2 linked regions of the Chloroflexus aurantiacus J-10-fl genome follow. The protein of the gene in region 2 interacts with the protein of the main gene of each other region in a pairwise test. Links are inferred from orthologs where the notes say so. Each region holds a gene or a part of one and is shown on either strand. Other genes may lie near its edges. The genes, in order: selB and serC.

Region 1 (15,813 bases), 1.1 Mb from region 2 along the record:
CACGATTGTGCTCGGTCAACCCGACGACACCTTTCGAGCAGTGTATGCGGCAACCCTCAAGGCACAACAGGCTGCCATGCAAGCCCTTCGCCCTGGATTACCGTGGTCTGAAGCTGATGCCATCGCTCGCCGCGTTATCGGTGAGGCCGGCTACGCTGAAGGCATCGCGCACAGCCTCGGCCACGGCGTTGGTCTGGTGATCCATGAAGCACCCTGGCTCCGAATTACCGCCCCTGACGCACCTCCCAGTCCGCCGTTGCAGGCCGGAATGGTGACTTCTATCGAACCGGGCATCTACCTGCCGGAATGGGGTGGGGTGCGGATTGAGGATTTGGTCCTCATCACGACCAATGGTTACGAGGTGTTGTCACAGGCACCGAAGTAATCAGGCACTTGCCACACAAGATCGCCAGCCACCCTGATCCTGGGACGCCACAGGGTAGCCTGTGGCGTTTCAACCAGCAAGTGGTTATCGCCGTACACACATATCGTTGCCGGCGTATTCGCATCGCCCCACACGCGATGGGCGTATCATAACGCGACTCCGACATCGTTCCCGAAAACCTGTGCTACAATAATGCACGTATGTTCGTATAAAAAATGCTGGAGAAACACGAAACCCCCTGGCAACTGCCAGCGGGTCTCGTGTGGGGGGGGTGTCTGTATGATAACGGTTCTTTTACTTTTTGGCAACCCCCCAACGGTACTACTTTAGACCATTTTTTTATAGTACCTCCGACGAACTTCTACCGTAACCGTGGAGTTTCCAATGAGCCATACGACTGTCGCTGATCGCATCAACGAGCTACGCAGCCTGATCCGCCGCTACGACTATCACTACTACGTGCTCGACGATCCCATCGTCAGCGATGCTGAATACGATGCGCTGATGACTGAATTGCGCGCATTGGAGGCGGCACACCCAGAGTTAATCACCCCCGACTCGCCAACCCAACGGGTAAGCGGGACACCTGCATCTCAGTTTGCCAAAGTACAACACCCGCAGCCGATGTTATCACTCGGTAATGCCTTTACGAAGGCTGATCTCCTGGCATGGCGGGATCGGGTACTACGACTCCTTGGCCCCGATGCCATAGTAGCCTATGTGGTCGAGCCAAAGATTGACGGTCTGGCCGTTGCTCTGACCTACCGCGATGGCCGCTTGGTGCAGGGGGCCACCCGTGGCGACGGTGAGGTTGGCGAAGACGTGACGGCAAATCTGCGCACCATCGGCAGTATCCCGCTGACACTTCAAGCGACCAGTACGCCCCAAGATGATGACTTGCCGACGACATTGCCGACCACGATAGAGGTGCGGGGCGAAGTCTACATGCGCACGGCTGATTTTGAGACGCTGAATGATCGGCTTGCCGCCGCAGGAGAGAAAATCTTCGCGAACCCACGCAACGCTGCTGCCGGCTCGTTACGCCAGAAAGACCCCACAATTACCGCGGCCCGTCCGCTCCGCTTCTTTGCCTACGGTGTTGGCGTCGTTGAAGGCATTTCGCTCAGCAGTCAATGGCAAACGCTCCGCTATCTGCGCGCACTCGGCTTTCCAGTCAACCAGGATGTTCGCCGCTTCACCGACTTCGCTGAAGTCCTGGCCTATTGCGAAGCCTGGATGGCCAAACGTGACGATCTACCTTACGAAGCCGATGGGGTAGTGATCAAGATCGATGATTTCGCCCAGCAACGCGAACTGGGTGTTGTCGGGCGCGATCCCCGTTGGGCAATTGCCTTCAAATTCCCGGCCCGCGAAGCGATCACCCGCTTGCTCGATATTACGGTCAATGTTGGTCGTACCGGCGTCGTCACACCCAACGCTGAACTGGAGCCGGTACAGATCGGCGGTGTGACAGTACGAAACGCCAGTTTGCACAACGCCGATTACATTGCCCAGCGCGACATTCGGATCGGCGATTATGTCATCGTCAAACGCGCCGGTGACGTGATACCCTACGTGGTCGGCCCGGTGATCGCCCGTCGCGATGGCAGTGAGCGGCCCTGGCAATTTCCAACCCATTGCCCGGCCTGTGGCTCACCGCTTGAACGCGAAGAAGGTGAGGCGGCCTGGCGCTGCAACAATTTCAGCATCTGCCCGGCCCAACTGGTACGCCGGGTCGAACACTTCGTCAGCCGATCAGCCCTCGACATTGTTGGGATGGGTGAGCGACAGGCAGAACTCTTCGTCCAGCGCGGTCTCATTCGTGATGTAGCAGACATTTTCTTCTTGAAAGCCGATCAACTGGCAGAACTGGAGGGATTCGGCCCGAAACGGATCGCCAACCTGCTCGCCGCCATTGACGCTGCCCGGCAACGGCCACTCGACCGGCTCCTGGTCGGGCTGGGTATCCGCTACGTCGGCACCGTCGCCGCCCAAACTCTTGTTGCGGCGCTGGGATCACTCGACGCAATCATGGCAGCGCGCCAGGAAGAACTGGAACAGATTCCCGGTATTGGCCCGGTGGTAGCGGCCAGTATTGTTGATTTCTTCTCACGTCCAGCAAACCGGGCGCTGATAGAGAAGCTGCGGGCAGCCGGGGTACAGATGGGTGGGGTGAGTGGTCCAACGCGCCAGAGCGACACCCTCGCCGGCAAGACATTTGTCTTGACCGGAACGCTACCCTCGCTGAGCCGTGAGCAAGCCAGCGCACTCATTGTTGCCCATGGCGGTAAGGTGACCGATAGTGTGAGCAAAAAGACCAGCTATGTGGTGGCCGGAGCTAATGCCGGGAGTAAGCTCGCCAAAGCACTCCAGTTAGGGATTCCGGTCATTGACGAAGCCGGTCTGCTGGCATTGATCGGAACAACGGCAGAACCACCACCATCGCCACCACCACCTCCACCGGAAACCAACACCGACGGCAATCAGTTGCTCTTACCGCTTGACGGAGAATGACCCGACGGCGTGGCAGTGCTCCGCTCCAGCCGTGCCGGCACGTGCCGGATGGGTTGCCTTACACACGCATCATGTGCGTGGCGCAGGGTTTGGAGTGCGGCAGCCATGCTGCCGCGCCAGCCGTACACACGATCCGGCGCGGATTGCAGCGGACACCCGTGCCGGTACGTACCCCTGATGATGGGGATGGCTGAGCGCAGGCCGGCAGCCTGCCCCACAGCGTGCTGGTGCCGGTAGTGTGTAGGGGCGGGTTCGGTAGGGGCGGGTTCTCAACCCGCCCCTACGGACGGTGCCTGTGCCGTTCACCTGACCTTCCAAGGGATGCGGTGGACGGGAATGTCTTGCATCGCGTGCAATCGATGGTTGTTCAGAGGTAATCGCAGCCGCTACGCTCCCCGCTCCCGCACAGCGCTATGCCTTACCCATACCCAGGTTGTCAACCGCTTCGCTCATCAGTCGAACCTATCTCATCGTGCGCGATCCTGGGCACTATCGCGTCGCCCTGCTGTCGCGTGGGTCGTACGTCACGAACGGAAAGCGGATGATAGATGATAGCAGCGGAGGTAACCGTTGGATCAGACCACGGGGAAGACGTCCAGCCTGCGCACCAGCGGTCATGGCCAGCCCCTGCCGGCGGTGGATGGAATGCCTCCACAGGGAGCGCTTGCAGCTCGGCCTAACGCAGCGTGACATGTGGGTAATGCATAGCCCCAGCAGAGGGAGGTTGGGAGGGGATAAAGAATAATTTGCCCAGATTGCCGCCTGGGTAAGTACGTTCCTCCCCCCAACGGGGGGAGGTTGGGAGGGGGGCGGGATTTAGGTCATCGGGAGCTATCTGGAGAACGCCCACACCCCAGCGGAGCGAGGCCAGGCTGGAGTGTGATGCCGGGACGTGTAAACACCCCCACCCTCACCCGCCCCCGCCGGGGGCGGGAAGCAGCGGCACCGAATGACTCCCGCTGGTGCGGGCTGGTGCAGGTGATGAGCGCGCCGAAGGTGCGCGCTCCCAGGGGGCAGACTATTGTCTGCGCACGGTGTGTATCGGTCAGGGCCAGGGTGATAGTTGTCTCTACTTCCAGATGTGGTAGAACGACTTCAACCCTCGCCTACTGCCGATCCATCCTCACGATCCATTGCCCCGGATTGCGGATTTCATCCATCGACGGCAGATTCTCCGGTCGCTCCCATACCCGGCTGGCAAACTGAATGCCACGCGCTGCGACAACCGCATTGACAAACGCCTCGCCCTGCTGATATTGAGCCAGCTTCAGATCGAGACCGGTCAGACGGAAGACCATCTGGTCAAGCATGGTGCGCTGGCGTTGGCGCTGGGCAATCTGCTGCTCAATCTGGTTGAAGCTGGGCAACAACCGGCGACCAACTGCATTCATCACGTGATTCCCGTAGCCTTCGATCAGCGACATCAGCGCCTGAATCCGGTCAAAAACCGCTCGCTGCTCAGGTGTTAACACGGTCTCGATCCAGTGTTGACCACTCCCAATACCTTGCAAGAGGCGCATGAGCATATCGACCAGGCTATTGCCACTACTGAGCATTTGCCCACTGACGAGGGCAAAATTTTGCTCAAGTAGCTCGCGGAAGTACGTGCGCACCCATGGGTAGGCTTCAAACTCGAAGGCATGGGTCATTTCATGCAGCGTAATCCAGAGCCGGAAATCCTCGTCGCTCAGACCCAGTTGCTGTTGGACGCGGGCAATATTGGGTTCCACGAAATAGAGTGAGCCGCCGGTCGCCTCAGCCGACAGTAAACTGAGATCGTACTGACCGAGCACCCGTTGAGCCAGATAGCCGAGCAAGCCGCCAATCTGAACGCCCAGGAGCTTGCTGCTAACGTCATTCATCAGCACGCCGAGTGCACCCCGCCCACCGCCGTTCTTCTCGTACATCTCTTCAATCGGGCGAAAAAGCTGGCTAAATGAAACGATATTCGCTTCCAGCCATTCCCGCCGATCAAAGACAAAAATCCGACTTACCGGTTCAGGTAGCCGTACACCGAGATAGTCGGCGATCAGAGGTTCGCTGAGCGCCACCATCCGCGCATACTGCTCGCGCCGGAAAGCCCGATTATCCACCGGTGCCTGCTCCCATTGAGACAGCCGCAACGCAGCCTGGCGAGCCTGCTCCCAATCGATCAGACCGCTGGCAGGGCGAGTGCTGTTACGGGCACGTGTTTCAAGGTAATAACGTGCGGCAAATCCGGCAGCTACACCCAACAACAAAGCTGTGCCAAAACGGCGCAAATCATTCTGATTACCGGCCAAAGCAGTCTCCTTTCCAGCGCGAGCGGGGTAGGTTTAGTGTCTGTTAAGAGTCTATCATGATTGATCGCCTCCTGTCCAATCTGGCGATCCACACATAATGCCTTAACGCACCAGAATGCGTGTATCTCCCACTCGCCGGGTTATCCGCTGTTCGTCAAGGTATTCAAGAAACGCAACTGCATACCGTCGCGAGACGCCAAAATGGTCACGAAACGCTGCTACCGTTACCCCGCCCTGCGTTTCTACGGTAGTTCGCACCCACATCGTCATTGCTGTGCAGGTTGCCGGCAACAGATACAGGTCAGATGCGATCTTCACCAACAGACCATTATCACATGCCCACGCCAGTAATTCACTGTCGAGTTCAGCAGGTGGTGGAGCAGGGGGCATGTGGGCCAGCGCGCTTATGTAGCGATTGAGCGCACGTTGCTGATCTGCTGTTGGCTGTGGTGTGAAGTTGGTCAACCGTACCGTTGTTTCATCAGCACTGAGCCAGCCCTCTGCCATGGTGGTTGCCAGGACACTTTGCCAGAGTCGTGGTGTCAGTTGCAAGCGCTGGCGTACCTCCTCACGCGACATGCCCCGCCGCAGCGGAAAGCGTTGATGGTACGACGCCAGGAGATCACGTAAGGTTGCACGTAAACTGGCCCAACCCGCAGATGAGATCAGAACGTCGTCTCCCAATACGACCAGATGTCCCTCTGTGACGAGTGCCACCAGCACCGCCTCGGCCTCAGTATCAGTGATACCGGCAGCAGCTAAACTCTCTGTGCGCAGCCGGGGCCGGCCATCGGCCAGGGTTTGGCGTAACCGCTCGGCGGGACTACCCTGGGATCGCAATGTCAATGCCGCAATCACCTCGGAACGAAAGCGACGATGGCGTGGCGGATGCGGATCAATCACCACGCCACCTGCAACAGTGCGACTGGGTGAAGGCGTGCGCAGAATGAACCGGTCACCAACGGCGGCAACGACCGGAACTGTCAGCCGAATCTGTACCCATCCTTCGGTACCGGCGCTCAACTCATCGGTATCCAGCAGGGTAAGCCGACAGGGCGCTTCACTGCTCCCGATAAACAGATCGAGCGCAGCATTATGCGCGATTGGCGCCACATCACTAACAACGCGCACTCGTGCATCGAGTAAGGTCGTCGGCGTCAATGCGCCTGGCAAGGTCAGCACATGACCACGCCTGATGTCGCGGTGATGAACACCGGCCAGGTTCACGGCCACCCGCATGCCCGGTTTCCCCTGATCGATTGGTCGTTGATGGCTTTGTAAACCTCGAATGCGCGCACGTAATCCTGGCGGTAAGAGTTCGACCTCTTGACCAACTGAGAGGACACCATCGCGTAAGGTACCGGTCACGACCGTACCAAAACCGGTAATGGTAAAACTCCGATCAATCGCCAATCGCGGCACACCGCGCACCTGATCACGCGCCGGCAGCGTATCAAGTAAACGGTCGAGTGTTAGCAGCAGTTCGGCCAAACCGGCGCCAGTACGGGCCGAGACGGGCACTATCGGTGCTGATGCCAGTGTACTCCCGGCCAGCGCCTCGCGCACCTCTTCGCGCACCAGCTCCAGCCAGTCAGCATCGACCAGATCAACTTTGCTCAGCACCACAATCCCGTGGCGGATCGCCAACAGATCGATAATCGCCAGATGCTCACGGGTCTGCGGCATCACTGCTTCATCGGCGGCAATGACGAGGAGCACCGCATCAATACCACCCACACCGGCGAGCATGTTCTTGATAAAACGCTCGTGTCCGGGGACATCGATCAAACTCACTTCCCGCCCACCCGGCAGGGTCAGCCAGGCAAATCCCAGATCGATGGTCATCTCGCGTTGCTGCTCTTCGCGCAAACGGTCGGGATCAATACCGGTTAATGCCTTGACCAGGGTTGACTTACCGTGATCGACATGACCGGCAGTTCCAATCACAAACATTGCCAGAAACTCTTGCATATCGTTTACAATACTGCTAAGAGCATTGTACGATGAAACGATGGAACACGCACTTCAGCATCTACGCAACGTTGATCCAACGCTAGGGCACTGGATCGAACAGATTGGCCCATATACATTGCAACGGCAGCCGCACGGCTTTGCCACGCTGGCCTATGCCATCATTAGCCAGCAACTATCACTGGTAGCGGCCCGAACCATTCGCGACCGTCTCAACGAGCGATTGGGCAGCCTGGCACCGGAGACTATCATTGCGGCTGATGAGACAGTACTGCGCGCTGCCGGCCTCTCGGCTCAGAAGAGCAGCTACCTGCGCGACCTGGCCGAGCGCGTGATGAGTGGTCAACTCGACCTGAACCTGCTGCCAACGCTCGACGATGAAACAGCCATCACACACCTGATGACCGTAAAGGGCATTGGGCGATGGACGGCTGAAATCTATCTGATGTTTGCCCTCGAACGACTGGATGTCCTGCCGGCTGCCGATCTGGGCCTGCGTGATGCTGTTCGTCTCATCTACGATCAACCACGCCTGCCCAAACCCCAGGAACTGCGTACCTTTGGTGAACGCTGGCGTCCCTACCGCAGCATTGCCTGCTGGTACCTCTGGCAGGCACGGCGGATTATGATCAGTTAAGTAATCTCACGTTGTATCGTGGTCACAAACGTGGTATGATGGTCAATAAGAGGTAGAGGAAACGGTTTCGTATGATGCGGATTGATGGACGGTCACCAGACCAACTACGTCCCATTTCCATCGAGATCGGTGCGGCACCGTATGCAGAGGGATCGGCACTGATCGCCTACGGAAAGACTCGTGTTCTCTGCACCGCTACGGTGGAAGATGGAGTACCAGCCTGGATGCGCGGCCAGCAGAGTGGCTGGGTCACTGCCGAGTATGCAATGCTGCCACGTGCCACTCTCCAACGCACCCGTCGCGAACGCAACGGGCCGAGTGGCCGAACCCAAGAAATTCAGCGGCTGATCGGTCGTTCGTTGCGGGCTGCGATTGACCTCAATGCGCTTGGGGAACGTACTATCACCATCGATTGTGATGTGTTACAGGCCGATGGCGGTACCCGCACGGCAGCAATCAGTGGCGGTTACGTTGCCCTGGCGCTGGCGGTAGATTACCTGGTACGCAGCGGCGTCCTGGAAACAAGACCAACGCTGACACCGGTGGCTGCTGTAAGTGTGGGCATGCTTCAGGGCGTGTTACTGCTTGATCTCTGCTACGAAGAAGACAGTCAGGCCGACCTCGATTGCAACGTAGTGATGAACAGTGCCGGCGGGTATATCGAAGTCCAGGCCACAGCCGAGCGATCAGCAGTCACTCGCGACCAGCTCAACGCACTGCTCGATCTGGCCGGACGAGGCATTCAACAGATTTTGGACGCACAGGCCGCTGCGCTGGCAACTGCCTTGCCCAACAACGCCATGAGCCAGGTACAATCCCCATAACCCGGATTGTACCCGATCAACCTGCGACGTCATGGCTCGCAACGGTCGCCCTCCATGCCGGGCGAGGAGGTTTATCATGACAGACGAGACCAGACGCGTTGCCGGTCGTCGCCATCTACGCTACGGTTTGGCTTTTGAACGCACCCAACATCCCGAAGCAGCGGTTGATCAGTTTCGGCGCGCAATCGCTGCTGATCCGACCCTGCGCGATGCCCATAATGCGCTGGCTTTCCACTATCAGCAGCAGGGGCTGCTGGCGAAAGCTGCCGATGCCTTTGCGGCTGTCGCCAGCCTGGCCGACGACTATTTTGCCCACTTTAACCTCGGTTTTGTCCTGATTGAACTCGAGCGCTACGATGAGGCTGAACGCGAGTTTCGCCGTTGCCTTGAACTTGACCCTGGTGACGTAGCGGCACAACTCGAACTGGCCTACATCTACGCAGCCCGTGGTGACTACGAAACTGCCTTGAACTTCCTGACAATCCCGCGTCAACACTATTACGACGACTGGGGCGTGTTTCACCTGCTTGGTCGCTGTCTCTTTCACATGCAACGCTTCGACGAAGCACGTCAGGCCTGGCAACAGAGCCTGGCCCTGGCCCCAACCCCAGAAACGCAACTGGAATTGCTCTCCTGTCTGCAAAGTATTGAACGACGACGTGAATTTCACGCCACCATCAGTCACAAAGACGAACTCTACATTCACGAGGGGGTTATCTGTCTCGGTTCAGCAATGGACGATGGGTTCACGATCCGACCGCTGAGCAATTACCGGTTCAGCGAACTCGATGTCGCCCGTACCATACAGCGTTTTCTTGCCCTGGCCCGCAGCAGCGAATGGCGTTTCGGTGGGGTGACGACACCAGAGCTGATGAGCAAGCCATTGGCGCTGACCCTGGCGCAATTACTCAATCTGCCATTGCTGAGCCTGCACCACTTACCGCAGCTCTCCGAGCCAATCTTGATCGTGATGGCAGTCGGTCATTCCGCCGATCTGCTCACCATTGCCCGCGAACGCTTGCCCGTTCCTGGACCTGGCTTCTGCCTGGCAGTTAACTGGACACGCCAAAGCAAATTGTTGCCGGAAATCATCGGGGTAATCGTCGAAGGTCAATGCACCGTACCCTGGGAAGAGGAATTGCAAAGCCTTGATACAGCCGGTCAGACCGATCACATCAAACACATTGCCGGACGACTGATACAGATGGTACAAACGCTACCCGGCGAAGACAACCTGCCTCGCCAGATTCGATACTACACACGCCACCATCGGCGATTGGCAATCAATGCCCTGTTGCACACCTCGCCGCCCGACCACCCGGCTGAGTAGGACACAATGATTGTTATATCAAGTTTAACGTAAGGCATCGGCACGCTATCTACCGTCACCCTCACGCTGTGCCTTGTGGACAAGCACCCCCTGGGAAGGCGCGCTTCCGGCTCGCTCGTCACCTGCACCACGTCCTGTACCATCTGGGTGATAGCAGAGAACGCAGTCTCTGGCCTGTTCACCATCTGCAACAGCCCGCCGTGCATGCTGTCGGCAGTGTTCTGCCAACCTGCATCGACGACTCAAACAGACAAATAGCTATCATCGCTATTGACGAAAACGAACATTTGTCCTACAATAAACAGGCATTCACCTGCACCATCACCGGCGAACGCCCTTGCAAACAAACGCTCACTATCCAACGTGCTGCGGCTACTGTTATGAAGGCAATAGATCATCCAATTCCTGGAACCAGCCACGACCTTGCACCGCTCTACCAGCGTGCATCCAGGCAATCAAAGCATGCAGCAATCCGATCTTCCGGACAGCAATACGACACAACCCACCCTGGTATTCGGCTCGGTTTTGCCGTTCGCACTGTGAGTCAACCCGGCCTGATCAGCGGCTCGCCACCTCATCTCAGCATCTTATTAACCCATTTAGGTGATGCCCTACGCTACCTTGAGCGGACTAACATCCGGTTTTACCGTTTTGCGTTACCCCGTCACTTCAATCTCAGCGATCTGGCTGAATGTCAGACACAACTCGCGCTCCTCAATCAACACATCAGTACCCGCAACCTGCGCCTGGGCGTACACCTTGATCCGCACCTGAGCCTCAGCCATTCCGATGAACAGGTTGCCGACGCGACGATCCGCACGATTGAGGCGACGTGTCAGCTTCTGGCAGCCCTTGATCACGCTCAGACCATCAATCACACCCTGGTGATACATCCCGGAGCTGCCGATCCTGCTGCACAACAACGCTTCATCCAGCGTTGGGTAAAGCTATCGATTCAGGCTCGCCGGCGCACAACCATCGAGCACACCGGCGCCGGATTCTCGCTGGGGCAACTACTCGTTTTAGCTGCACGTACCGGTATCCCCATCGTTTTCGATTATCTCCACTACCGATTACACAATCCTGAACGGTTGAGTCTGGCGCTGGCACTAGGGCTGACCCTGGCCACCTGGCCGCACCAGATCCGCCCCGAAGTTCATCTGAGCAGTCAACGCAGCGAAGCCCATCTGCTTCCGGGACGCAACGGTACTACCCGGGTCATACCACCACGCGCCGGTCAGCACGCCGATTTTGTAGTCGCCCATGATGCAATTGCCCTGCTCGAAGCCGGTCGGGGTTTACCACCGTTCGATCTGATGATCGAAGCAAAAGCCGGCGATCTGGCACTTTTGCGTCTCCGCCAGGAACTGGCTCATTATGCACCCGAATGGGCTGCGCGGCTGGCGTGAGGATCTGTCACACAGCAAGGGTCTTATGTTCATATGTGATGTATGTACAGAACACGCTGGCCGGCCAGCGCTGTGGCAAAGTCTACCTGAATCGCGACTGCCTGACATACGCATATACCGCCTACAAGAAGCTATCTCATTCATTACTGACAGACGACATAATCGTGACGATCACACACCGCATCCCCGTGACCAGCAGGGTAAACGGCCTGACAGACGTCTGATCGTGAGCGCGGCTGGTGCGACATGTGGCTGCCGCACTCCACACGCCGCGATACACGCCTGACGAGCAAGCAAGGCACGTAATCCGGCGAGTGATGGCACTGGAGATCGTCGTTAGCACTCCTCGCTTCCATACTGCGAGCGAGCTATACTGTCGTTAGTGATTGGCAGGCACTCATGAGCCTGGGCGACGGTCGGGTAGCACAACCGCACAGCTTTTATGAGACAACTGCCAGAAGAGCGGCGTATACGCACATCCTTGCGCGGTTTGATATAATGCCAGCGGAAAAATATCATACTACCGAGGTGATCTGTGAGTAACGAGCGACCATCTACAACATCAAACCCGCTGGCCGGTCTTGTTGCTATTGCCATTTTGCTCATTGTGTTAGGGTTTGTGGCCGGCCTCTTGATTAGCCGATCTGGAACACCAATAGTCGTACCAACCGCAGCACCTGCTCCTACCAACCCACCAGCACCAACAGAGCCTGCATCGGTTCCCACACCGATCACCGGCAGTATGCCCATACTGCCTACAGCCACCACCTATCAGTACAGCAGTCCACCGCCAATGAGCATTGATCCGGCTAAAAAGTATACCGCTACTATCTACACCCCACGCGGTGAGATTGTGATTGAACTGCTACCCGATATTGCGCCCCAGACGGTGAACAACTTCGTCTTCCTGGCCCGCCAGAACTTCTACAATGGCCTGACCTGGCATCGGGTACTGCCCAACTTTATGGCTCAGGGTGGCGACCCACGCGGCGATGGCACCGGTGGCCCCGGCTATACCATCCCGGCAGAGTTCACCGACAAGATTTTGTTCGACCAACCCGGTATCGTAGCTATGGCACGCTCGTCGGACCCAAACAGTGCCGGTTCGCAATTCTTCATCACCACGGCGCCGGCACCCCGGCTGAACGAGCAGTACACGATCTTCGGCAGAGTTATTCAGGGTCAGGAGATTGTTGACGGGATACCGCTGCGCGACCCGAGCAATCCTGCCGATCTGGCGACCCCCGGCGAGATGATTCTGGGTATTGCCATTAACGAAGAGTAGTTCAATATCTTTGTATTTTAAATGAGGAATGGCAACGTCATAGTGTTGCCATTCCTCATCACATTGTGGCACGTTGGGCGTAGAAGTCTTCCTCTTCCACGTGTCAGTGCATTCCGACGATAGATATCTCTCCTTCATCTACCTGAGCGACAGGGTCTCCCTGGTTGAGACAACCCTTTCGTGCTGATTTCGCGGCAGTCGTACTTGCCATCTACCACACACCACTCGTATAATACGAACTACCGCTCAGTGTCGAGCATGTTTTGCGAGGAAGCTATGCAATCCCCCGAACCAGTTGTGAACGAGTTTGCCATCACCGCAGCCACCGTGAACGGCTCTGGTAGCCAGACAGCGAACATGGTGCTAATGCGGGCCATCTTCAAGATGGGTATTCCCGTCTCCGGCAAGAACCTCTTTCCTTCCAACATTCAAGGTGAACCTACCTGGTACACTCTGCGGGTGAGCCAGGCCGGTTACACAGCCCGCCCGGCTGAAACACCAATTCTGGTGGCATTCAATCCGCGCACAGCCAACGACGATCTGTCGCAGTTACCACCCGGCGGAATTTGTCTCTACCCTGCCGATGGCCCCTGGCAGCCATCACGGACGGACATCATCCCATTTGCAATTCCGGTACGGCAACTGCTGGATCAGGTCGGCGTGAATCAGCGCCTCCGTACATACGCTGCCAATATGACTTACGTTGGCGCTTTGGCGGCGCTGCTCGGTATCGAAGATGCAGCCCTGGTCGCTGCGCTTAAGCAACAGTTTCGCGGTCGTCTCTCGGCGATTGAGCTAAACCTGGCGGTTATTCGCGCTGCCTATGCCTGGGCTGCCGCCGAACCGTCGCCTGCCCATGGACGCTTTCGGATCGCCCGGATGCAGGCAACTGACGGTATGATGCTGATTGACGGCAACACAGCAGCAGCGATTGGCGCCATCACCGGCGGTGTGGGGGTTGTTGCCTGGTACCCGATCACGCCATCAAGTAGCCTGATCGAGTCGCTGGAGAGTTATCTCCCCCGCCTGCGTCCGCCCACAGATGGCGCAACCTGCGCGATTGTGCAGGCAGAAGACGAGATTGCCGCACTCGGGATTGTGATCGGTGCAGGTTGGGCCGGAGCGCGTGCGATGACGGCCACCTCTGGACCTGGCATTTCGCTGATGAGTGAGTTTGCCGGTTTAGGGTTCTTTGCCGAAATTCCGGCAGTCATTTGGGATGTACAGCGGGTTGGCCCTTCGACCGGTCTACCGACCCGTACCGCTCAGGGTGATCTGATGGCTGTCTACTACCTCAGTCACGGTGACACGCGCCACGTAATCTTGCTGCCTGGTACGATGGAAGAGTGTTTCAGCGATGCCCAGACCGCCTTTGACCTGGCCGAACAGTTACAGACACCGGTCTTTGTCTTGAGCGATCTTGATCTGGGCATGAATATCTGGATGAGCAAGCCATTCACCTACCCGGAACAACCTCTCCAACGTGGGAAAGTGCTCAGCGCCGAGGAACTCTCCCGGCTAACGAACTACGCCCGCTTTGCCGACGTGGATGGTGATGGGATCGGTTATCGAACCCTGCCCGGCAACCCTCACCCTCTGGCCGCTACGCTCAGTCGCGGTACCGGGCACAATGAACGGAACGTGTACAGCGAACGCCCGGAAGACTGGCAGCGCAATATGGCGCGTCTCTGGCGCAAACACGAGACGGCACGCCGGCTGGTTCCGCGTCCTGTTATTGATGATCATCCTGAAGCAACGATTGGCCTGATCGGCTTTGGCTCAACCGCACCGGCTATTAGCGAAGCCCGTGATCTCCTGGCTGCTGCCGGAATTCCTACCAGCAGTATGCGCGTGCGCGCACTTCCCTTCGGCCCGGAAGTGACGAACTTCATTGCTCGCCATCAAATCTGTGTCGTTATCGAGCAGAATCACGACGGGCAATTGCGGCAATTGCTCCAGCTTCACTGCCCGGCCTACGCTTCCCGGCTTGGCTCTGTGGCATGGTGTGATGGTTTACCACTGACCGCACCGTTTGTGCGCGATCAGGTATTGCATTGCCTGGAATCAATGCGCGAGACGATGATGATCGGCATCGGAACCGGTAACTAAGCGTATCAATCTGCCAGGTCGGAGGAATTATGACACAGGTCAACGCGATAGGATTATCGAAAGCCGATTACCGGGGCGCACCCTCTACCCTTTGCGCCGGCTGCGGCCACGACTCCGTTGCCAGCCAGATTATAGCCGCCGCCTTCGAGCTATCGCTCCAACCCCACACTGTTATTCGGATGAGCGGGATCGGTTGTTCCAGTAAGTCCGCCGCCTATTTTCTGGGGCGATCTCATGGCTTCAATTCGCTGCATGGTCGTATGCCATCGGTCACTACCGGTGCCCATCTTGCCAATCACACCCTGCGCCCTCTGGCCGTCAGTGGTGATGGCGACACTGCCAGCATCGGCCTGGGACAATTCATTCATCTCCTGCGCCGAAATGTGCCAATCGTGTATATCGTGGAGAACAATGGCGTCTATGGGCTAACCAAAGGTCAGTTTTCGGCGACCGCCGATGAAGGGCAGGAGCTAAAACACGCCGGTGTCAATCATCTACCACCGATTGATGTGTGTGCAGAAGCCATTCTGGCCGGCTGTGGCTTCGTCGCACGCTCATTCGCCGGCGACGCCAGGCAGGTCCGCGAGTTGATCAAAGCAGCCTTCAATGTACACGGCTCAGCAGTGATTGACGTGATTAGCCCTTGCGTTACCTTCAACAACCACGACCGCTCGACCAAGAGCTATACCTACGGTAAGACCCACGAGACACCCATCCACGACATCAGTTTCATCCCGCACTACGACGAGGTCACGGTCGATTACGAGCCGGGTGAAGTGCGTGATGTGCAGCTTCACGATGGGCCGGTGATTCGGTTACGTAAACTCAACCGCGATCACGATCCGACTGATCGCAGTGCGGCACTGGCCCTCCTCGAGCAGGCACGGGCCAACAACGAGTTTGTGACCGGACTAATCTACCTCAATGAACGGCGGCCTACGCTGGCGGAAACGCTGGGCATAGGAAGTACACCCATCGCAGCACTGCCCGAAGATCGTCTCCGACCATCACGCGAAGCATTTGCAGCAGTGATGGCCGAACTGGTTGATGGTTGAGAATCAGCTCGC
Region 2 (15,821 bases):
CACCGGCCCGCCATTCAACGGTACTGACGGGCAATTTCGTAAGGTGATACTCCGACCAGATATTGCAACCAGAGCCAGAAATCGTGGAGCAGTTGACGGACAATGCCGTTGGCGCGGAAGCGGCGGGCCGACGTTACGACTTGCGCCGGCACCACGTGAACCCGCGTCACAGCGCGCGCCCGCCGGAAGAGTTCGACATCTTCAAAGAGGGGCCAATCGGGGAATCCACCCAGTGCCGCGAAGAGATCACGCCGCAACACCATACACTGGTCGCCGTAGCTGGTAAGCAGAGAGTCGAACCACATTAACCGTGCGGCCAGGGCCAGCAGCCAATCGGGATCGTCGAACGAGAGACGGAATTTGGCTATCTGTACCTGTGGATCGGCGAACATTGCCTGCAACAACGTAAACGCATTGGCCGGCAAGCGCGTATCGGCGTGCAGAAAGACCAGCAGATCACCACCGGCCAGCGCAGCACCGGCATTGAGCTGACGACCACGACCACGCGGCGCGTTCACCACCTTCGCTCCGGCAGCCCATGCCAGTCGCGGTGTATCATCTTCACTCCCGCCATCGGCAACAATTACCTCGACTGTCGGATCGATCTGGCGTACTGCCTGGATACAGGTGGTGATCTGGGCAGCTTCGTTCAGTGCCGGAATGATCACACTTATCTTGAGCATAGCTCCTCCTGGCGAGAAGGTCAGCGGCGCTGGAACAGAAACAGATATTCGTGTTTGAAGACGTAAAAACCACCGGCCAGGGCCCGGTACCGCCACAGTTCGTTGCTGCCCCGCTTGCCCTGGGTGCCGGTAATATTCTTGACGATGATACTCTTCAGGCGAAAGCCGCAGGAGCGCACGGCTTCCATTGCCTGAAAACCGAGCGGATACCACTCGCCATGCCGGTACATGTCGCCGATGACCAGCACCAGATAGCGTTCGTGATCCAGCAGCCCGGCAATCCGTTCGGTCAGGATGGTCAGGCGCTGGAGAAACTCATCGACGGTCGGGGCATTCGAGAGATCGCGTGGATCGTCACTAAACCGGATAATGTCGTGGTAGGGTGGGTGGAGCAAGACCAGTTGTACCGTACTGGTACCGTAACGTCGCAGCAGATCGGCAAAATCCACCGTCAGACTATCGCCCTGCTCGATAACCGCAACAGTCGGATGTGGAGTCGGCTCGGCAGCCAGCAACTCCTCGACATGGCGCACCATCGCCGGCTGAAGTTCCACCCCTATCGCATTACGGCCCAGACGTCGGGCTTCGATCAGCGTTGTTCCTGAGCCGGCAAACGGGTCAAGCACCCATTCACCAGGGCGGGTGTAGCGACGGATGAATTGATGGGGAATCTGCGGGACGAAATTCCCCCAGTAGTCGGCGCGGTGAACACCGGAGCCATCACGGCGCTCGATTAACCAGAGGCTATCGGTCAGAATGTCGTCATATTCTTTCCAGCGCCGCAAATCGATATCGCTGTCCGGCGCAAAGCGCGGGCCGTCCAACGAGCGTTGCAGGCGGTTAAGGTAGTAATGTGCCCGCTCCAATGTTTGGGCGGCAGCGATCTGTTCCAGTTCCGCCTGCAAAACCTCTGGCGTAAAGCGGATGGCCTGATCATCGGCAGCGTGCAATGGATCGTGTTCGTCCAGCAACCGCTGTTGCACCTGTTCCAGTCTGATCCGCAGTTCACCTGGGGTTGGCGCAGCGAACAACCAGGCGATCACCGCCGTCAACTCCGCTCGATTAAGCAACCACTGGGGCGAATCCGCATGAGACGGCGACTGGGCCGAGGACGAACGTTCTGTCATGGGCGACTATTCCTGTCGGGCAAATCGGCTATTACTGGTAGTGTAGCATAAAATCAGCCGGATCGAAAATCTGCAACCATCCGATTGGTATGCTATAATATAAATTGGTAAAGCTGAACATGCGAGGGTAAGCGCGTGACAGCCGATCATACACTATTTGCTATTGCGCAAGAGGTGCAACACTGCACCGCCTGTAATCTGCACAAAGGACGTACTCGTGCGGTGCCCGGCGAGGGGCCGGCAAACGCACGTATTATGTTGATTGGCGAAGGGCCGGGCTATCACGAAGACCGGCAGGGTCGTCCGTTTGTTGGCCCTTCTGGCCAGTTCCTGACCGACCTGCTGGCCCTGGCCGGTCTGCGGCGCGACGAAGTGTATATTGCGAATGTTGTGAAATGTCGTCCGCCCCAGAACCGTGATCCCGAACCAGAAGAAATTGCGACGTGTACGAAACTGTTTCTGATGCGCCAGATTGCGGCCATTGATCCGGCAGTGATTGTGACGCTAGGGCGCTTTTCGATGGGTCTGTTTTTGCCCGGTGAACGGATTTCGCGGATTCACGGTCAACCGCGTTATGTTCAGGGGCGATTAATCGTGCCGATGATCCACCCGGCGGCTGCGCTTCATCAGCCGCAGAACCGGCCATTGCTCGAAGCCGATTTTCGCCGCCTGCCCGACATTCTGGCCGAAGCCGAGCGGCAACGAAAGATGGCTTCGACTCCAGCACCACAGCCCGACGAGCCGCCAGAGCAACTCCGTCTCTTCTGACCATTGGCCGCAAGTCGCCAGCAATGCGACGATTCAATGTCACAGAACTATCGCCTCGCGCCGGCAGGACGGCGTGACAACCTATTGATGATTGCCGTGGCAATGATCCTCTGGGTCTTTGCGGTGTGGAGTATTTCCAGTACGCTCCGGCTGAGTCTGCATCCCGCCGCATTTCTGTCTGATCTGCAACGGCTTCTGGCCCAACCGCCGGCACTTGAGCAGACTGTGCCGGCACTGCTGATGCTGGTGCTGGTTGTGGCCACACCCCTGCTGATCTGGAACCTGATCGCCGAATGGGACGCGACGTTTCGCCCGGAAGCAGAGGGACTTCAGTACGAAACGCTGGGTGTTCGTTTGTGTTATCCCTGGCACGTGATGAGTGCTCTTCAGCCACACCCGGTGACACCCGATGAAGCGGCTGTGATTCTGTGCTGGTACGATCCGGCTGAGACGATAGCCAATCCGCTGCGCCGCTGGCTGCATCGCCAGACCCATGGCCGCCAACGCCTGATCATTGGTGCCGGGATTGAACGACGGGCGGAACTGATCAGGGTCATTCAAGAAGAAATGGTGCGTGTGCGATCACGCGCTACGACAGACGCAGTACATGCGCCGGCATCTTGATGCCGACAACAACCAAAAGGGACGTTCAGGGTTCGGGTATGCCCTGTCAATATACGTGCGTAAGGCGCCTGCGCTGGAGCGCCTTTGTAAGCGAATATCTGGATACAACAGAAAGGAGTAGGGATCGTCTGCACAACGATCCTGGTAGAAATCTATGGCCAAACAACGTCTCCGTGTGATTCCACTCGGTGGCGCCGGGGAGGTCGGTCGGAACATGTGGGTGGTCGAGTATGGCGATGACATCGTCATTCTTGACTGTGGTGTCATGTTTCCCGATGCCGATATGCTCGGTGTTGATCTCGTGTTGCCCGACATTACCTACTTACGCGAGAAGACGGATCATATTCGCGGTATTCTCCTCACCCACGGTCACGAAGACCATATCGGCGCCGTGCCACATCTGATCGCCGATTTAGGTTTTCCACCGATCTACGGTACCAAACTGACCCTGGGCCTGCTTGGCAATCGGTTGCGCGAACATCGTTTGCACGATAAGGTGACGACCGTTCAAATCAATGAACGGGTGCCGTTTCAGGTTGGTCAGTTCAATGTCGAAGCCTTCCACATTGCCCACTCCATCCCCGATGCAGTCGGGTTTGCCATTACCACACCTGCCGGTCTGCTGGTCTACCTGACCGACTGGAAGCTCGATCACACGCCGGTTGATGGCCGACCAACCGATCTGGAGAAGATTGCCGAACTTGGTAATCGCAAGCCGCTGGTGCTGGTAACCGATTGTGTACGGGTTGAATCAAAAGGCTACACCCCCAGTGAAGCGACTGTTGGTGAAGCCTTTGATAATATCTTCGCTACCGCACCGGGCCGGATCATTGTCGCAACCTTCGCCTCAAACATCAGTCGAGTGCAGCAGGTAATCGACTCGGCAGAGGCGTATGGCCGTAAAGTGATGCTGGCCGGGCGGAGTATGGAGACCAATGCCCGCATCGCCTTCGAGTTAGGCTATTTGCGGGCCGATGAGAGCACCATCATCCGTCCGCACGAAATGTCGGCCTACCCCGACGAGGAGATTGCCATCGTCTGCACCGGTAGCCAGGGTGAGCCAATGTCGGCCCTTAACCGCATGGCCAACCGTGACTATCCGAATGTCAAGATCAAACCCGGCGACACCGTAGTGCTCTCGGCTACGCCGATTCCCGGCAACGAGGTGAGTGTCAATAAGGTGATCAACAACCTCTTCAAGCTGGGGGCTGATGTGATTTATGGCCCTGAAGCACGGGTCCACGTCTCCGGGCACGCCGCGCAGGAAGAGTTGAAGCTGGTGCTGGCGTTGCTGCGCCCCAGTTACATTGTGCCCTTCCACGGCGACTATCGCCACCTGATGCTTTACCGCAAGCTGGCGACAACAATTGGCGCGGTGCCCGACAGTGAGCGGGTGCTGCTGGCCGAAGGGGGCACGATTATGGAGTTCTCCCCCGGCTTCGGTAAGATTACCGGCAAGGCCCCGGTTGGGTATATCTACGTTGATGGTACGACGGTTGGTGATGTGGGCAATGTGGTTGTCCGTGATCGCCAGTTGCTGGCTAAAGACGGTATGCTGATCGTGGTGGTGAGCATTGATAGCGCCACCGGTCAGCTCGTTGCCGGGCCAGACGTGGTCTCGCGTGGCTTCGTCTATATGCGCCAGAGCCAGGATTTGATCGAGGCCACCAAAGAAACGGTGCGCGCTGCCCTGGCCAACCGCAATGGCAGCAACCCGGTGGACGCAGCCTACATCAATCGCAAAATTCGCGATGTGGTGAGCGAATTCCTCTACCGCGAGACGCGGCGGCGGCCAATGGTACTGCCGATGGTTATGGAAGTGTGATTGTGGTTGCGAGCGAGACGTTGTGGTTGCCACAACGTCTCGCGGCTTTACGGATCGATCCGCGGCAGCACGATCCCCGTCTGTCCCTGATATTTACCCTTCTTGTCGGCATACGACACCTCGCACGGCTCGTCACTCTCCAGGAACAAGACCTGCCCAATGCCCTCGTGCGCGTAGATGCGCGCCGGGAGCGGGGTCGTGTTGCTAATTTCAATCGTGACATGGCCTTCCCATTCCGGTTCGAGCGGGGTAACGTTGATGATGATGCCGCAGCGGGCATACGACGATTTGCCGATCACGATACAACTCACCGTGCGGGGAATGCGAAAATACTCCAGCGATTGCGCCAGCGCAAACGAGTTCGGTGGAATATCGACGTAATCGGCACGAATATCAACAAAGGAGCGCGGATCAAATTGCTTCGGATCGACAAGGGCGTTGTAGACATTGGTGAAGACTTTGAAGTGGTCGGTGACGCGCATGTCGTAACCATACGAGGTCAGACCATACGAGATGACCCCCCGGCGTACCTGGTGATCAACGAACGGCTCAATCATGCCGTGTTCGAGTGCCATACGGCGAATCCAGCGATCTGATTTAATTGGCATCGGTGACTCCTTACGGTTGGTGAATGCTGCTTTCCAGCATACAATCTCTGCCTGAAAAGAACATTACAGCTCGATTTTTATTCAGGTACTGCTCGCCGCTCATCGCGCCATCTCCTCGTAGACGGCGACGTGACGACGGGCGATGGCTGCCTGTGTGAACGAATCCAGCACCCGTTGCCGTCCGCGCCGGCTCAGGTCGTGCCAGAGATCGGGATGTTCGATCAAGCGCATAAGTGCTGACTGCAACGCAGCGACATCGCCTTCGGGAAAGACGATCCCGGCGTCGCCGATAACGTGCGGGATTTCGCCACACGTCGATCCAATCACCGGCACGCCACAGCTCATCGCTTCAATCAATACCCGCCCAAACTGCTCTTTCCAGTTGGCCTGTGTGCGCGACGGCAAGACCAGCACATCAAGATCACGCATCGCTGCCGGCACCGCAGTACTGCTCACTGCCGGCCTGATCTCAAGCCGCTCGCTCACCCCCAGTTCTGCCGCCAGTTTTTGCAAGCGTGTGCGCTCGATCCCATCACCGATCAGCCGCAGCCGGACACTGGACGGCAGACCGGCCAGCGCCTGCACCAGATCGGCTACCCCTTTTTCCGGCACCAGCCGGCCAACGTAGCCGACAATAAAGGTTGAGCGCCGGCGCTCTGCATCACGTGGCGTGAAGAGGTCGGGATCAACCCCAAACTGGGGGATAATGCTGAGCGGCCCTTTGTAGCCGTGACGGCGTAAAATGGCTGCCGCTTCCTGGTTCCCGGCAATCGCGTGCGCGGCGTGGCGCAGGTTGTAGCGTTCAAACCAGGAGAACGGTGGTGGGTAGCGCCGATCAATGTTGGCCCAGTTGTAGAAACAGCACCGTGCACCGACCGCCAGTCCGACCCGCATGGCCAGAAAGGTAGCGAGGTTAAAACTCTCTTCATCAATGTGGAAGACCTGTGGCCGCAGGCGGGCGAGCAGCGGACGTAAGCCGGGGTAGAAATGAATATGATGATGACCATTCCAGACAATAGGCACTGTGAGCAGGGTATAGCCGTCGGTGAAGCGCCGTTCAAGAGGGATAAGTCCAACCCGCGGTTCACGCCAGCCGTCTGGGGTCAGAACGGTCAACTCTACCCCAAGGCGAGCGATCTCCTCCAGCTTGCGCTGGTAGGCCCCGGCGACCACGGCCTTCGAGAGCATGACAACACGCATAAGCGAATATCTCGACGTAGTAGATAACCAGGTAAGCGATGTCCGGCCAATCCCGGTGGCATTATATCAAGTTCTTGCCCCACGAAGGGTGCGACCCGTGGATGGCAGCGGATGGGCATGGGCGGGGGCAGTCCAGCTTCTGGCCGGTCACAGATGGCTGAAACTGCGTCAACCCTCGTCGAACGGATGGAGAAACCGCTGCACTTCTAGCCGATAGCCATCGGGATCGCGGGCAAAGAAGTGGTAGATGCGATAGCGCGGGTTTTCGCGCGGTGGGCCGTCGGTGGCAATACCGGCGGCAACCAGCCGCTCGTAGATTGCATCAACCTCGCTGCTGACAATCGTCAGGATGAGACGGTCATCGGCAATCGCCGGCTCAGTGCGCTGACACAAACCGAGGTAACCACCCCGCGCTACCCGGTAGATATGAATCCCACCCTGATCCAGCACCAGCGGCAGGCCGAGTGCATCGGCGTAACACCGTGCACTCGCCTGCAAATCGGTGACCGGGATGAAGGTGATGGCTGCCGCGTAAGGATGCTCATCCATGGCGTTTGGCGAAGTCTTGCATAAAGTCGGCCAGGGCTGCCGCCGACTCCGGCGCGACCGCGTTGTACAGCGATGCGCGAATGCCGCCTACCGAACGATGACCGGCCAGCCCGACCATCCCGGCGGCCTGGGCTTCATTCAGAAATTGCTTTTCCAGTTCGGGCGTGGGCAGACGGAAGGTTACATTCATCAGCGAACGTGCTGCCGGCACCGCGTGACCGCTGTAGAAGCCATCGCTACCATCAATCGCGGCGTAGACCAGTGCCGCCTTGCGGGCGTTCCGTTCGGCCATCGCCGCCAATCCACCCTGATCCTTGATCCACTCCAACACCAGATTCACCATATACACCGCAAAGACGGGTGGCGTGTTGTAAAGCGAATTGTTTTTGGCGAACGTGGCATAGCGCATAATGACCGGCAGGTCTTTGCGTCCGCGCTCGATCATATCCTGCCGAATCACGACCACAGTAACACCCGCCGGCCCCAGGTTCTTCTGCGCACCGGCGTAGATCAGCGCGAAGCGCTGCGCCGGGAATGGCCGCGAGAGAAAATCACTGCTCATATCGGCGACCAGCGGTACCGAACCGAGATCGGGCAGCTCAGCCGGCCACTGCACCCCCTGAATCGTCTCGTTAGTGGTAAGGTGGAGATAGGCCGCCTGTGGGTCAGGCGTAATGGCATCGATGGACGGCAAACTGCGGTAGCCATCGGCGGCTGTGCTTGCCAGCAACCGCACCGCACCGACCCGCTGCGCCTCTTCATACGCCTTCTCGCCCCAGGTACCGGTGACGATATACTCAGCAGTGGCACCGGCAGGCAACAGGTTGAGCGGGATCAGGGCAAATTGCATCGAGGCGCCGCCCTGCATAAACAACACGCGATAATCGTCACCCAGACCCAGCAGCGCCTTCAGATTGGCTTCCGCTGCCGCATTGATTGCCTCGTATTCCTTGCTGCGATGACTTATTTCAAGAACGGACATCCCACAGCCGTGGTAATCAGCCAGTTCCGCCTGCGCACGTGCGATTACGTCAGGCGGCAACGCTGCCGGGCCGGGATTGAAGTTGTGAATCATGATGTCCCCCTTTATCCTTTCGAGCAGGCTCGCTGTGAAACATAGTATACTCGAAATGGTAACGTGCTTACCTAGAAGGAAGGAGTATGCAGGTACTTGTTATCGGCGGCGGTGTCGCCGGTCTGGTGTGTGCGCGGACACTCCACCGCAAGGGGTATGAGGTAACTCTGATCGAAGCCACCGATGGTCTCGGTGGCCGGGTGCGTTCTGATCAGGTTGATGGCTTTATCCTCGACCGTGGCTTTCAGGTGCTCTTTACCGCGTATCCGGCGGTACAACGGCAACTTCAGCTCGCGGCGTTAGACCTGCGGGCATTCGATCCAGGCGCGATTGTCGTCTGGCAAGGCCGTCACTTCGTGTTAACCGATCCACTCCGGGATCGCGATCCTGCGGCACTGGCCGGAGCTGTACTGGCACCGGTCGTTCCCTTCAGCGATAAACTCCGCACCCTCCAGGTGGCGTTGCGCATGCGCCGGCACACGATTGATGACCTGCTGGCCGGCCCGGACCGCACCACGATTGAAGAGTTACGGGCACTGGGGTTTAGTACCCAGATGATTGACCGCTTCTTCCGCCCCTTCTTCGGCGGCATCTTTCTGGATCGTTCGCTACAAACCAGCGCCAAGTGCTTCCGGTTCAACTTCAAGATGATGAGCGACGGTGAGACGGTGGTGCCGAATCGGGGGATGGGCGCAATTGCCGAACAGCTCGCTACTGACTTGCGCACAGCCGGACGCATACGGCTCAATACACGGGCGGTGGCATTGGTAGAGGAATCTGGCAGGGTGTGCGGCGTGCGTCTCGCCGACGGCAGTACAATGATGGCCGACGCCGTCGTCCTGGCGACCCCGGCCCCCGAAACAGCCCGCCTCAGCGGTTTACCGATGCCGGAAGGCCAGCTCGGTTCGGCGTGTGTCTGGCTGGCCACCCGCCAGCCGCTGTATCGGGGCAAGAAGCTGATCCTGAATGCCGACGAAAAAGCCTTTGTCAACACCCTTGCCCCCATGAGTGCAGTGGCACCGGGCTATGCGCCCACCGGCTGGCATCTCTACGCCGCAGCGATCCTCGGCGTTCCCGAACAGGACGACAGCACGGTCGTCGCCCGCGCGATGGTCGATCTGAATCGCATGTTCATCAACGAAGCCACAGCCACCACTGCGCTGGCGAATGCCCGTATCCTGCGGGTTGACCGGATTCCGTTCAGTCAGTTCCGCCAACCACCCGGCCTGCACCCCAACCTGCCCGACAACCGAACCGAACGGCGTGGTCTGTATCTGGCCGGGGAAGTGACGGAAGCCAGTAGCATCAATGCTGCCCTGCTCAGTGGCGAACGTTGCGCAGAGGCGATCCAGGCCGATCTACCACGCTGACAACACGTCCGGGAACAGCTATAATGCATCTAACCGTAGATGCGGTGGCGGTGCGCAAGGGAAGGAGTCGTTCCATGATCAACTATGGCAGCAAGAAGGACGAGGGCGAGGCGGGCAAGGGGGTCGGCGAAGCACTGCGTTCGATGAGCGATCAGATCGGTCGCCAGGCGCAAGAGATTAAGCGGTTGCAGGAAGCACTTGAGGCAGCGCAGCAGGATGCCGCAGCCGCCGAACAGGCTCGCAAGGCATTGGCCGAGGCCGAAGCACGGCTGGCGCAGATGGAGGCTGAACTAAAACGGTTGCGCGATCAACAGGCCACAGCCAGTACCGGCGGCAAAACAGTGAGTCCAACGGCGTCCGCCACCGACATCGGTGGGGCCATCGGTGCGCTGGGCAGCAGTGGCGTGGTCAAGATCGGCCCCAGCACCCCGGCAGCCACCCCCACAACCGGCGGCTTACAGGTTGGTGGTGTGGCGTATGTGCAGAAGGCCGGCGGCAAGAATCTGCGCCTGCGCAGCGCCCCTGGCCTCGACTCAACCGTCCTCGACGGCCTGCCCCCCGGCACCCAACTCACGCTACTGGCCGGCCCGCAAGAGAAAGACGGTTATCCGTGGTGGCAGATTCGCACAACCGACGGGCGCGAAGGCTGGGTCGCCGGTACCGAACTGGTCACCAGCCCGGAAGGTTAAGACAGGGGTCGTCCGTCTACTGCCAGATAGGATGTAGTTACCTCGCGTGGGTTGGAGTGCGGGAGCGTGGCTTTTGCAGTTGCCATGCATGATACCGGGCAATGTCGCATCGGTTATTCTGCCGGTCACGGGGATAACATACGTTTTCAGGATCATCTGGCTGGGCGATGATGATTACTGAGATAAATCTGGTAGCCCCGCCTCACACCCGTAGCGGCGACGCATGCGTCGCCCCTGCAGGGAGGGGGCGGGTTCTGAACCCGCCCCTACGCACCGGTAACACACCTGAAAACGCTTCAGCACGAGGATCACCCCTGGCACACTGTTGAGCAAAATGTGGTGCAACGTCGCACCTGCTCGTCACTCATACCGCAACGCCTCAATCGGCGGCAACAGTGCGGCCCGGCGGGCCGGGTAGTAGCCGAACCCGATCCCGATCACCGACGCGAAGGTCAGGGCCAGCACGATGCCGATCCACGAGATGCCGGTGGCAATGCCGCTCACCGTGCTGATCAGCCAGACAATGCCGATTGCGCCGATCACACCGATTATACTGCCCACCAGACTCAGCGCCACCGCTTCCATCACAAACTGACCAAGCACATCGCCATCACTGGCCCCCAGTGCCTTGCGTACCCCAATCTCGCGGGTGCGTTCGGTGACCGCGACCAGCATGATGTTCATAATGCCAATGCCACCAACGACCAGACTGATCCCGGCGACTACGGCAATGAAACCGGTAATCGCGGTACTGATGCCGGCCAGCACGTTCAGCGCCTGCGTGGGGGTCTGGAGATCAAAGTCGTTGATGGCATCGGCGGGAACATTCCGCGCCGCCCGCAACGTGCGTTCGATCAAGGCCACCGCTTCGTTGACCTGCTGTTCACTCTGCAAGCCGAGCAGGATACTGCTCATTTGCAACCCGCGCCCCGGCAGGTCAAGATCGCCGATCAGCCGCAGCCGCATGGTGCTTACCGGGGTAAAAATGCGGCCATCGGTCGAGAACGGCCCGCCGTTTTCGTTGATAATGCCGATAATCTCAATCGGCTGGCCGTTCACCTCAATCGTTTGCCCAATAACATTCCGCAACGCCTCTTTGTCGGTGCCGAAGAGATCACGGGCCACCAGCCAGCCCAGCACCCCAACCCGCGCTCCGGTTGCTTCATCGGCGGGGGTTAAAAACCGACCGTGCAGCATCGGTGTGCGCTGAACCTGGGGATAGTCAGCACTGGTGCCAACCAGCAGGGTCTGCAAAGCGACCGTACCGGCCCGCGCCTGGGTGCTGACCGTGATTTCTGGCGCAATCGCCCGAAACAGATCAGGACGGTCAGCAACCAGTTGATTCAACACCTGAAAATCCTGGATCGAGAGCAGACCGTAGCCGGGCACATCACGGGCACCCTTCGCCCGCGGATCGCCCGGCGTCACGGCAATCCGGCGGGTACCCAGATCGACAAACTGTTCAAAGACCTGCCCCTGCAAGGCGTTACCCAGTGACAACACTGCAACCAGTGTCCCCGCGCCGATGATGACGCCGAGCATGGTCAGTAACGAGCGAAATTTATTAGCGCGCAGGCTGTCAAACGCCATTGCAATTAACTCAGTGAGCATAGTTCCCTCTCATCATGGTCTGGCCGTACCAGTGCATCAGGCGGCCTCGTCGGTTGGCTGACGCCGCACCGGAACCGGTACCGGCTCCAGATCACGACTCCGCTCAACCTCCTCCAGCACCTCAACCCCGTAGTATTCGCTCAAGATATTGTCAACCAGGCGTCCGTCACGCAGACCGATCACCCGATCCATGTGCCGGCCAATCTCCGGATCGTGGGTAACAATCACGATAGTTCGCCCCTGTTCGCGATTGAGCTGGCGAAAGAGCGCCATAATCTCGGCCCCGGTGCGTGTATCGAGGGCACCGGTTGGCTCGTCGGCCAGAATAATCGCCGGATCATGCACCAGTGCCCGCGCAATCGCCACCCGCTGCTTCTGCCCGCCCGACAGGGTGTTGGGCAGGTTATTGAGCTTGTGGCCCAGACCGACCGCTTCCAGAGCTGCGCGCGCCCGTTCGGCCCGTTCGCGCGCGCCGACCCGACCATACACCAGTGGCAACTCAACATTTTTCTGCGCCGTCAGACGGGGCAACAGATTAAAGTTCTGGAAGACGAAGCCCAGTTTCCGATTGCGAATCCGGGCCTGTTCCTGGCGGTTCAGGCGCGAGACATCAACGCCATCGAGGATATACTCGCCACTTGTCGGGCTGTCGAGCAACCCGATCAGCGTCATCAGCGTACTCTTACCACTCCCCGATGGCCCCATAATGGCGACCATCTCGCCCTCTTCAATTGTCAGGCTAATATCGTCCAGCGCAACAAATTCGCCATCGCCGGTTGGGAACGTCTTGCGAATATTGCGCAACTCAACAATTGGCCGGCCTCGATATTCAGTCGTCACAGTGGCACTCCTTCCAGGATTTGATTAGCGCACAACAACCTGCTCGCCTTCGGCCAGACCACTCTTGATTTCGACCAGACCGTTGGCCTGCAATCCAACCAGGACGGCCCGCTCGCTGATGGTGCGCTGCCCATTTTCATCGGTGGTGACAACCTGAACCATGGTCTTGGCACCTTCATTGCGAAGAGCAGTCACCGGCACCTGCAAGACATTGCTGCGCGTGGCGGCAATAATCGCAGCCGTGGTGGTCATCCCGGCACGCACCGGTTGACCGGACGGATCAAAGGCAACGGTCACGCGATAAGCGGTAACGGCACTGGTACCGGCGGGAAGCGGCTCGATGTTCACCACCTCACCGCGGAATGGCGGCCCCTGCAGAGCATCAACGGTCACCTCTACCGGCTGCCCAGGCGCAACCCGCGCCACATCAACTTCATCAACCGTCACTTTCACCAGATAGCGACTGACATCAATCAGGACAATCGGGGTCTGACCACTGACCGCTTCACCCGCCGAAACATTCACAGCGGCCACCACACCGGCAAATGGTGCGCGCAGCGTAGCCTCTTCCAGGCGGATGCGGGCCGCTTCGAGTTGCGCCTGAGCCTGGGCCAGGCGAGCTTCGGCGCGGGCCAGATCGCTGGCGCGTGGATCGGCAGTCAATTGGGCAAGACGGGCTTGCGCCGCAGCGAGTTGTGCCTGCTGGGCAGCAATCGCATTCTGCCGTGCCGCACCGGTCAGACGGGCCAGCTCGGCCTCGGCCCGCGCCAGTTGCGCCCGGGCCGCCGCAATGGCATCGCTGTCAGGGCCGGCCAGAATAGCATCGAGATCGGCTTTTGCGCTGGCTACCCGTGCCTCAGCCGCCGCCAGACCACTCACCTCATTTTGCACCGCCGTCTGATACGCGATTTGGGCCTGGGCTAATGCAGATTCTGCATCGGCCAATGTTCGTGCCGCTCGCTCGAACGCGCGTTCAAAATCGCGCTGCTCGGTCTCATTGAGAGAGCGTCCAGTGCGCGGATCGGTACCATTTGCCTTCACATGCTCCCAATTCCAGTAGGCATCACTGTATGCACTCTGAGCGTTACGCAAAGCATTGGCCTGAGCTTCTACTCGTGCCAGGGCCTCAGATTTAGCCGCCGAGAGCAGGTCGCGCTGCCGCTCAAGTTCGGCCTGGGCCTGCACCAGAGCTGCTTCAGCGCGCACCCGTTGCTCATTCGTAGCCCCGTTCAGCAACTTCTGCAAACGCTCACGGGCTTCGGTCACCGCAGCCTGCGCAGCCGCAATATCTGCCGGCGTCACATTGGTCTGCGTCTGCGCCAGCCCGGCCTGAGCAGCGGCGACCAGCGCCTCGGCCTCAGCCCGTTGTTCGGGCGTTGCCCGCTCGCGTAGCGCCTGCAAATCGGCCTGAGCCAGAGCAACGGCTGCCTCAGCCGCTGCCACATCGGCCCGCAACTGGCGGTCATCAAGGCGCAGCAACGGATCACCCGCCGCAACCTGCTGCCCGACCGTCACCAGCACCTCTTGCACCCGACCACCGAGCGTCAGGCTCAACTCAGCGGTCTGGTTCGGTTCAACCGAACCGGTAGCATTAACGGTCAACCGCAAATCGCCACGGGTTACCGGGGCCAGACTGAGACCGGCCAGCGGATCGGCCGTCGATGCGGCAGTGAAACGAACAACAACCGTCGCGATAACTGCAATCAAAAGGCCGGCCGCAATCCACACCGGCCAGGGGAGACGGGGTAAACCAAAACGCGGTCGAGACTGGGGTAACGTGCTCATGCCTGTACTGCTCCTGCTGAAGAATTGGGCGTAGTGGACTGGCCAACGCCGTGCAAAAAGAGATCGACTAACAGAGACGGGGAGACGCTACCCACCCACTGCGCCATCGGATTGGGGGGAGCCATCTCGTGAAAGGTTTCACAGAGACTGAGAAACAGCATCGCTGCTGTCGCCGCCGAAAGATCACTGCGGATCAAACCGGCGGCAATTGCTTCGTCCATCACCCGGGTAAGGGGGGCAAACAAATGCCGGTAAAAGGCAACACTCAACCTGGCCCGGGCCGCGTCACCGAGATGCTCCATCATCTCGTGGCGCATCATCCGCATATCGCCTTCATAGTCCATCAGCACCGTTGCCATAGCCTGAAGACGCTCGTTCAGTGGGCGGTCAGCGCCAACCAGATCGGTTAGCGGCTGGTGCATTGCTGCCAGCACACGCAACCCCATCTGCACAAAGAGTTCTTCCTTGTCGCTGAAGTAGTAGTAGAGGGTTGGCTTGGTAATACCGGCAACCTGAATAATGTCGTTGATCGAAACTGCCCGATAGCCACGCTGCATAAAGAGCTGCGCTGCCACATCGAGGATGCGGAGCGCGGTGGGGCTATCGCTAATACGCGGATCGGGCAGCAGGGTTTGTTCCATAACTTTCAACAGTCTCGTCTAACTAATTCTTACCGACCGGTAAGTAATATACCACGATGAACAATCATTGTCAATGCTTTGCAAATATTTTGTCGATAAATCCTTCAGGTGATACAAACGCTTGCGCGAAGACGTGAACCTTCAAATAACTCAAGTTGTCACCCGTGCTATGAGCAGGCTGTTGAGTCTGACTGTCAGGATGAATAACACGACGTTGCATTCAACACCGTATGGCGCAACCGCGTGAACGATGTGGATCGTAGCCAGTTCCTATGGATGTGTTATGTCACGCCTCACAGAAGCAACCCGGGTTATACTCATCCTCTGAGTCCTCTGTGCCTCTGTAGTGGTAAAGGTAGCAACTTGGGTTCGGATTTCATCCCCGTGCTGAAGTGCCACCCGCAAGCCGCCGGTAGGCCGTCGCAA

Evidence for each region.
Region 1: the proteins of serC (region 2) and selB interact in binary tests that used the Escherichia coli proteins (3 or more experiments, as listed by UniProt). The link is inferred for Chloroflexus aurantiacus J-10-fl from one-to-one orthologs.

What each region holds. Positions count from the first base shown.
Region 1 is NC_010175.1:304,380-320,192, forward strand. Bases 4,719-7,626 are described here. They hold selB (selenocysteine-specific translation elongation factor), read right to left. Parts: upstream 7,153-7,626; coding sequence 5,284-7,152; downstream 4,719-5,283. Other genes in these bases: CAUR_RS01230 (zinc-dependent metalloprotease), read right to left, coding at 4,719-5,181; CAUR_RS01240 (DNA-3-methyladenine glycosylase family protein), read left to right, coding at 7,193-7,626. In the rest of the region: CAUR_RS01220 (M24 family metallopeptidase), read left to right, coding at 1-385; NAD-dependent DNA ligase LigA, read left to right, coding at 770-2,899; more of CAUR_RS01230, read right to left, coding at 4,006-4,718; more of CAUR_RS01240, read left to right, coding at 7,627-7,789; rph (ribonuclease PH), read left to right, coding at 7,861-8,613; CAUR_RS01250 (tetratricopeptide repeat protein), read left to right, coding at 8,690-9,943; CAUR_RS01255 (apurinic/apyrimidinic endonuclease family protein), read left to right, coding at 10,324-11,352; CAUR_RS01260 (peptidylprolyl isomerase), read left to right, coding at 11,888-12,637; CAUR_RS01265 (2-oxoacid:acceptor oxidoreductase subunit alpha), read left to right, coding at 12,914-14,746; CAUR_RS01270 (2-oxoacid:ferredoxin oxidoreductase subunit beta), read left to right, coding at 14,776-15,801. UniProt on the Escherichia coli protein: Translation factor necessary for the incorporation of selenocysteine into proteins. It probably replaces EF-Tu for the insertion of selenocysteine directed by the UGA codon. SelB binds GTP and GDP.
Region 2 is NC_010175.1:1,369,826-1,385,646, forward strand. The notes cover bases 6,419-9,334. They hold serC (3-phosphoserine/phosphohydroxythreonine transaminase), read right to left. Parts: upstream 8,460-9,334; coding sequence 7,377-8,459; downstream 6,419-7,376. Other genes in these bases: CAUR_RS05200 (glycosyltransferase family 4 protein), read right to left, coding at 6,419-6,835; CAUR_RS05205 (VOC family protein), read right to left, coding at 7,004-7,384; CAUR_RS05215 (NAD(P)/FAD-dependent oxidoreductase), read left to right, coding at 8,546-9,334. Outside these bases: CAUR_RS05170 (TIGR04283 family arsenosugar biosynthesis glycosyltransferase), read right to left, coding at 15-683; CAUR_RS05175 (TRM11 family SAM-dependent methyltransferase), read right to left, coding at 704-1,810; CAUR_RS05180 (uracil-DNA glycosylase), read left to right, coding at 1,946-2,578; CAUR_RS05185 (hypothetical protein), read left to right, coding at 2,615-3,202; CAUR_RS05190 (ribonuclease J), read left to right, coding at 3,357-5,027; dcd (dCTP deaminase), read right to left, coding at 5,075-5,635; more of CAUR_RS05200, read right to left, coding at 5,735-6,418; more of CAUR_RS05215, read left to right, coding at 9,335-9,829; CAUR_RS05220 (SH3 domain-containing protein), read left to right, coding at 9,904-10,518; CAUR_RS05225 (ABC transporter permease), read right to left, coding at 10,879-12,129; CAUR_RS05230 (ABC transporter ATP-binding protein), read right to left, coding at 12,166-12,969; CAUR_RS05235 (efflux RND transporter periplasmic adaptor subunit), read right to left, coding at 12,994-14,754; CAUR_RS05240 (TetR/AcrR family transcriptional regulator), read right to left, coding at 14,751-15,395. UniProt on the Escherichia coli protein: Catalyzes the reversible conversion of 3-phosphohydroxypyruvate to phosphoserine and of 3-hydroxy-2-oxo-4-phosphonooxybutanoate to phosphohydroxythreonine. Is involved in both pyridoxine and serine biosynthesis.